Regions from separate parts of the Streptomyces sp. NPDC041129 genome, predicted to be linked through region 1. Evidence: predicted binding sites of a transcription regulator. Region 1 holds the regulator's gene; the other holds the start of a gene.

Region 1 (3,408 bases):
CAGACCGGCGTACCACTCGAAGGCGGCGACCGCCGAGCCCACCCGCCGCTGGCTCTCCCTGACCTCGTCGTGGACCCCGCGCAGCAGCCGGGTCATGACCTCCTGCGGTGAGGTCGGCACCAGCCAGTCCATGTCGTCCGGATCGGGGTGCAGCAGGGCCAGTTCCAGCAGGCAGGGCACCGGCACGGCGTCCGTGCGCGGCACCCGCCCCCGGCGTACGGCCCGGGAATACACGCGATCCCCGGCCTCGCACAGCCGGTCGGCACCGTGAGGATGCTCCTCCGTCCCGTGCCCGGCCATCGCCCATTCCACCCCCGGTTGCTGCCACTTCCGCAGCGCAACTATGCGCGGCCGGGACCGGGTCCGCAACACGGCTCCGGCCGCCCCGGGCGGGGAAAACGGCTGGTATGCGCCATTGCGTACGGGCTTCCGCCCGCCGCGACCGCAACAAGCTGGGGGGGACGCGGGCTACTTCAGGCCGATCGACGCGCAGGCCGCCTTGTACTTGGCCGTGCAGATGTCGCCGACCGAGTAGATCCCGTCGGCGATGACGGTGTCCTTGATCTTGGCCCGGGTCAGCGCGCTCACCTGGACGAGGCGGGACGGGATGTCCTTGTCGGTGGGGCTGTCCACCCGGTCCTGGGTCAGGGCGTCGAACTGGATGTCCTTGCCCTGGACCTTGGTGACGGCCATCTGGGCCGCGGCCTCGGCCTCGTCCGGGTAGGACTTGTAGACGCTCATGTACTGCTCGCCCGCGACGATCCGCTGCACCCCGTCCAGTTCGGCGTCCTGGCCGGTGATCGGGGGCAGGGTGGTGACACCGGCCGCCTTCAGGGCCTTGATGACACCGCCGGCCATGCCGTCGTTGGCGGAGTAGACCGCGGCGATGTTGTTCTTGCCGATCTCGGCGATCGCCTTGGCCATGTTGGCCTCGGCGTTCTCCGGCTTCCAGTCGGTGGTGTCGAAGGACTTCGCGATGTCGACCTTGCCGTTCAGCTCGGACATCGCGCCCTGCTTGAACTGCTTGGCGTTGGGGTCGGTGGGCGAGCCGTTCATCATGACGACCTTGTCGGAGGTGTCCACCCCCGAGCCCAGGGCCTCGAGCAGCGTGCGGCCCTGCACCTCGCCGACCAGCTCGTTGTCGAAGGAGATGTAGGCGTCGATCGGGCCCTCGGCGAGACGGTCGTAGGCGATGACGGGGATGCCCGCCTCCTTGGCCTTCTTCACCTCGCCGACGATGCCGTGCGAGTCGACCGCGTCGAGCAGGATGACGTCGACCCCGTCGTCGATCATCGTCTGCATCTGGCCGGCCTGCCGGGCGGCGTCCGCGTCCGCGTTGGCGTACCGGACCGTGCCCTTCTTGTGGGTCAGTTCGGCCACCTTGCTCTTGATGATCGGGTAGTCGAACTTGTCGTAGCGGCTGTTCGCCTTCTCCGGGAGCAGCAGCCCGACGGTGACGTCGTCACCCTTCGTCGGGCTCGCGCTCGCACCGTCCCCCGTCGCGTCCAGCACGCCGCACCCGGCGAGCGAAAGGATCATCGTGGACGCGGCCACGGATATGGCGATACGACGCATTCGAGGGCTCACTTCAGGTGCGATCCGGACGTGGGTGCTGCTTTACGACCCAGGTGTCTGAAAAGACAACGCGGAGCGGCCACCCGGCGTCAAGCGGAACCACTTAACGAGTGCGCAACAGCACGCTCCGCTGTACCTGTGAAGGCGGAGCGGAATCCCCTCCAAACGCTCTTTACGGACCCTCCACGTAAAGGAAGTTCACAGGAGGGCAAAGATCCGGGCAACCTTCGGCGGCCGCCGCGCACGCGGAAGGGGCCGGAGACGTCACCCGTCTCCGGCCCCTTCGCTGCTGCTTCTCGCGGGCGGTCAGTCCGCCTGCTGCTGCCGCTTCGGCCGCCAGACCACCAGCGCGCTGGTCTGCTGCACCTCCTGATACGGCACCAGGTCGCGCCGGTAGGAGGCGTGGACGGCGGCCTCGCGCTGCCGCATCGCGGCCGCCGCGCCGTCCAGGGCCCCCTGCAGCTCCGCGACGCGGGACTGGAGCGCGGCGACCTGGTTCTCCAGTTCGATGATGCGCTTGATACCGGCCAGGTTGATGCCCTCGTCCTGGGACAACGCCTGCACCTGGCGGAGCAGTTCGATGTCACGGGCCGAGTAGCGGCGGCCCCGCCCGGCCGTGCGGTCCGGGGAGACCAGACCGAGACGGTCGTACTGGCGCAGCGTCTGCGGATGGAGTCCGGAGAGCTGGGCCGCCACCGAGATGACGTAGACCGGGGTCTCCTCGGTCAGTTCATACGGGTTACGCCGACGGCCGGGTGTGTCCATGGGGCCCTCAATCTCCCTTCGCGGCCTCGAACAGCTCCGCCCGCGGGTCCTCGCCCGCGGTCGCCTCGCGATACGCCTCGAGTGCGTCACGAGCCTTCCCCGACAGGTCCTTCGGGACACTCACCTCGACGGTGACCAGAAGGTCGCCGCGGGTGCCGTCCTTGCGGACCGCGCCCTTGCCCCGGGCGCGCATGGTGCGGCCGTTCGGGGTGCCGGGCGGCAGTTTCAGGGTGACCGCCGGGCCGCCGAGGGTCGGGACCCGCACCTCGCCGCCCAGGGCCGCCTCGGGATACGTCACCGGCACGGTGACGGTGAGGTTGTCGTCCTTGCGCCCGAACACCGGGTGCTCGCCGACGTGCACGACCACGTAGAGGTCGCCGGCCGGTCCGCCCCGCTCGCCGGGCGCCCCCTTGCCGCGCAGCCGGATCCGCTGCCCGTCCGTCACTCCGGCCGGGATGCGGACCTGCATGGTGCGCGAGGACTTGGCGCGGCCGCTGCCCTTGCACTCCAGGCAGGGATGCTCGGCGATCAGGCCGCGGCCCTTGCAGTCGGGGCAGGGGTCGGTGAGCGAGAACCCGCCGCCCGAGCCCCGGGCGACCTGCCCGGTGCCGACGCAGGTCGGGCACACACGCGGTGTGCCGTTCTTGTCACCGGTGCCCGAACAGGCCTTGCAGGGCGCCTGGGAGGACATCCGCAGCGGCACCGTGGCGCCCTCGATGGCCTCCGTGAAGCTCAGCGTGACCTCGGTGTCGATGTCCTGTCCGCGCCGCGGCTGGGTACGGGTCGTGCCCGTGCCGCCGCGGTTGAACAGGCCGCCGAAGACGTCGCCGAGCCCGCCGCCGAAGCCGCCCGAGCTCTGCGCGTTGCCCCCGAAGAGGTCGCCGAGGTCGAAGTTGAAGTTGCCGCCGCCGGCGCCCGGCCCGGGGCGGAAGCCGCCGTTGCCGAACAGGGCGCGCGCCTCGTCGTACTCCTTGCGCTTCTTCGGGTCGCCGAGGACGTCGTTCGCCTCGGAGATCTCCTTGAAGCGCTCCTCGGCCCTGGCGTTGCCCTTGTTGGCGTCCGGGTGGA
Region 2 (3,408 bases), on a different contig from region 1:
GGGCCACGAACTGCGTTATCAGCAGTGTGGCGATCATCGAGAAGACCGTGATGAAGCGCAGCTCCGTCTTGGTGTGCACCGCGATCATCGACAGACCGGTGGTGATCAGCACCGAGATGACGACCAGCGCGCCCAGCTTGGTCTTGATCGAGAACGGGCGTACGCCGCCCCAGGGTTCCTCCGTGGGGTTCCCGGGGCTCCTCCGTGCGGCCTCCCGCCGTTCGCTCATGGCGTCGGCGTCTCCAGCGCGTATCCGACGCCGTGCACCGTGCGGATCCGCTCGGCGCCGATCTTCCGGCGCAGCGCCTTGATGTGGCTGTCCACGGTCCGGGTGCCGGAGGCGTCCGCCCAGTCCCACACCTCGGCCAGCAGCTGCTCCCGGGAGAGCACCGCGCGCGGGGTGTTCGCCAGGCACACCAGCAGGTCGAACTCGGTGGGCGTGAGGTGGACGTCCTCGGACCGCACCCGTACCCGGCGCTGCGCGTGGTCGATCTCCAGCTCGCCGAGCCGCAGGATGCCCGAGCGGGGCGTGGAGGCGGCGACGGCCGCCCGCTCCACCCGCCGCAGCAGGACGTGCACCCGCGCGGCCAGCTCCCGCATCGAGAACGGCTTGGTCATGTAGTCGTCGGCGCCGACCCCGAGCCCGACCAGCATGTCGGTCTCGTCGTCGCGCGCGGTGAGCATCAGCACCGGCACCGGGCGCTGGGCCTGCACGCGGCGGCAGACCTCCAGGCCGTCGAAGCCGGGCAGCATGATGTCGAGGATCAGCAGGTCGGGCTGCCAGGCCTCGGCGGTGTCCACCGCGGCCGGTCCGTCGGCCGCGGTCTGCACGAGGAATCCCTCGGCGCGAAGCCGGGCCGCGATGGCGTCGACGATCGTGGGATCGTCCTCGACCACCAGGACCCGGCGCTGCGCGCCGGGGGTGGTCGTGGTCGCGCCGGTCTGGGAGGTGTGTGTCTGCTCCATCGCCCGCCCCTGTTGCTTTCCGGAATCAGTGGGGTGATCCCATGACTGCGATTGACGCTTGAATGATCCGCGCCAGGGCAGCACATTACGGGGACAGACCGCGCCGTCGCTATCCAGGGCGGACGGCGAGGTGCACGGCGTCCGGAACGCCCCGGGCAACGGGGACCTCTTCGGTACGCACCTGACGGAATCCGGCATTCCGCAAGGTTCCTTCAAATTCCGGAGAGGGCTCGGCCGACCATACTGCAAACACCCCGCCGGGCTTCAACACCCTTGCGCACGCGGTGAGTCCGGCCGGGGAGTAGAGGCCGTCGTTGTCCTCGGTGACGGTCCAGCCCGGCCCGTTGTCGATGTCGAGGCAGAGGGCGTCGAACGTGTCCGATGTCTCGTCGAGGTAAGTGAGGAGATCCGCCTCGACGATCCGGGTGCGCGGATCGGCGAGCGCCTCGGCGGACAGCTCCGCCAGAGGGCCCTCGCGGTGCCAGTCGATGACGGCCGGCTCCCGTTCGGCGACCGTGATCCGCCCCCACCGTCCGTCGGCCGCGGCGTGCGCGAGCGAGAACCCCACGCCCAGCCCGCCGATCAGCACCTCGGGCGCCGGGCGCCCGTCCAGCGCGTCGTACGCGGCGTCCACCAGCAGCCGCTCCGAGCGGCCGTCGGAGGTGTCCATCAGGAAGCAGCCGTTGGCGATGATCTGGAGCAGCGTGCCGTGCCTGCGCAGCACCACCTCGCCGTAAGGGCCTTCGCGACGGTCCAGGACCACGGGGGATTCGTGCACGGCAGTCATGCGCCCATCCTGCTCCGGTCCGGCGTCGGGGGCACCGCAATTCTGGTGATCGCTCACAGCGAACGGTGAGCCGGGAACAACGGAGAGGCGTCGGACATTGAGTCGGCATAGCTCAAGTTGACTGCCTAAGGGGAGATCATGGCTGCTGAGTCCACGGCGTTCACGCTCATACTGCCGGTGCTGCCGCTCGACGACGAGGTCGTGCTGCCCGGCATGGTGGTTCCGCTGGACCTGAGCGACGCCGAAGTGCGGGCCGCGGTCGAGGCGGCGCAGGCCGCCGCCCGCTCGGAGCCCGGCAAGCCCAGGGTCCTGCTGGTGCCGCGCGTCGACGGCACCTACGCGAAGACCGGTGTGCTCGGTACCGTCGAGCAGGTCGGCCGGCTGGCCGACGGCGACCCGGGCGCGCTGATCCGGGGCCGTGGCAGGGTGCGCATCGGCGCCGGTACGACGGGCCCGGGCGCGGCCCTGTGGGTGGAGGGCGCGCGGATCGACGAGACCGTGCCGGAACCCCTGCCCGGCCAGGTCGCCGACCTGGTCAAGGAGTACAAGGCCCTGGCCACCGCGTGGCTGCGCAAGCGGGGCGCCTGGCAGGTCGTGGACCGGGTCCAGGCCATCGAGGACGTCTCCGCGCTCGCCGACAACTCCGGGTACTCGCCCTTCCTGACCATCGAGCAGAAGGTCGAGCTGCTGGAGACCGCCGACCCGGTGGCCCGGCTGAAGCTCGCCACCCAGCAACTGCGCGACCACCTCGCCGAGCAGGACGTCGCCGAGACCATCGCCAAGGACGTCCAGGAGGGCGTCGACAAGCAGCAGCGCGAGTTCCTGCTCCGCCGCCAGCTCGAGGCCGTCCGCAAGGAGCTGCGCGAGCTGAACGGCGAGAGCGACGGCGAGGAGCCGGACGACTACCGCGCCCGCGTCGAGGCCGCCGACCTGCCGGAGAAGGTCCGCGAGGCCGCCCTGAAGGAGGTCGACAAGCTGGAGCGGTCCAGCGACCAGTCGCCCGAGGGCTCGTGGATCAGGACCTGGCTGGACACGGTGCTGGAGATGCCGTGGAACGAGCGCACCGAGGACGCCTACGACATCCAGGGCGCCAAGGCGGTGCTCGACGCCGAGCACGCGGGGCTGGAGGACGTCAAGGAACGCATCACCGAGTACCTGGCCGTGCGCAAGCGGCGCGGGGAGCGCGGCCTGGGCGTGATCGGCGGGCGGCGCGGGGGCGCGGTGCTGGCGCTCGTGGGCCCGCCCGGCGTCGGCAAGACCAGCCTCGGCGAGTCCGTCGCGCACGCCATGGGACGGAAGTTCGTCCGGGTCGCCCTCGGTGGCGTACGCGACGAGGCCGAGGTCCGCGGTCACCGGCGCACGTACGTCGGCGCGCTGCCCGGCCGGATCGTCCGCGCAGTCAAGGAGGCCGGGTCCATGAACCCGGTGGTGCTGCTCGACGAGATCGACAAGGTGGGCTCCGACTTCCGGGGCGACCCGGCGGCGGCCCTGCTCGAGGTCCTCGACCCCGCGCAGAACCACACCTTCCGGGACCACTACCTGGAGGTCGAACTCGACCTGTCCGACGTGGTCTTCCTCGCCACGGCGAACGTCCTGGAGGCCATCCCGGAGGCGCTCGCGGACCGTATGGAGATCGTCCGGCTGGACGGCTACAC

The links. Region 1 encodes HspR, which represses chaperone genes until heat shock. Its sites were predicted from a motif close to TTGAGNNNNNNNNNCTCAA; they were not measured.
Region 2: lon (endopeptidase La) is a predicted target of HspR. The motif match lies at 1,851-1,869, and genes of this name have one in related genera.

The regions. Positions count from the first base shown of each region.
Region 1 covers NZ_JBVIYV010000005.1:256,297-259,704, reverse strand. Annotated here, with positions in the region: gene ACZ6B1_RS19125 (helix-turn-helix transcriptional regulator) at 1-300, opposite strand, end outside; gene ACZ6B1_RS19120 (sugar ABC transporter substrate-binding protein) at 469-1,575, opposite strand; gene ACZ6B1_RS19115 (heat shock protein transcriptional repressor HspR) at 1,882-2,340, opposite strand; gene dnaJ (molecular chaperone DnaJ) at 2,348-3,408, opposite strand, start outside.
Region 2 covers NZ_JBVIYV010000002.1:831,779-835,186, forward strand. Annotated here, with positions in the region: gene ACZ6B1_RS12005 (HAMP domain-containing sensor histidine kinase) at 1-229, opposite strand, end outside; gene ACZ6B1_RS12010 (response regulator transcription factor) at 226-966, opposite strand; gene ACZ6B1_RS12015 (spermidine synthase family protein) at 1,076-1,753, opposite strand; gene lon (endopeptidase La) at 1,892-3,408, shown strand, end outside.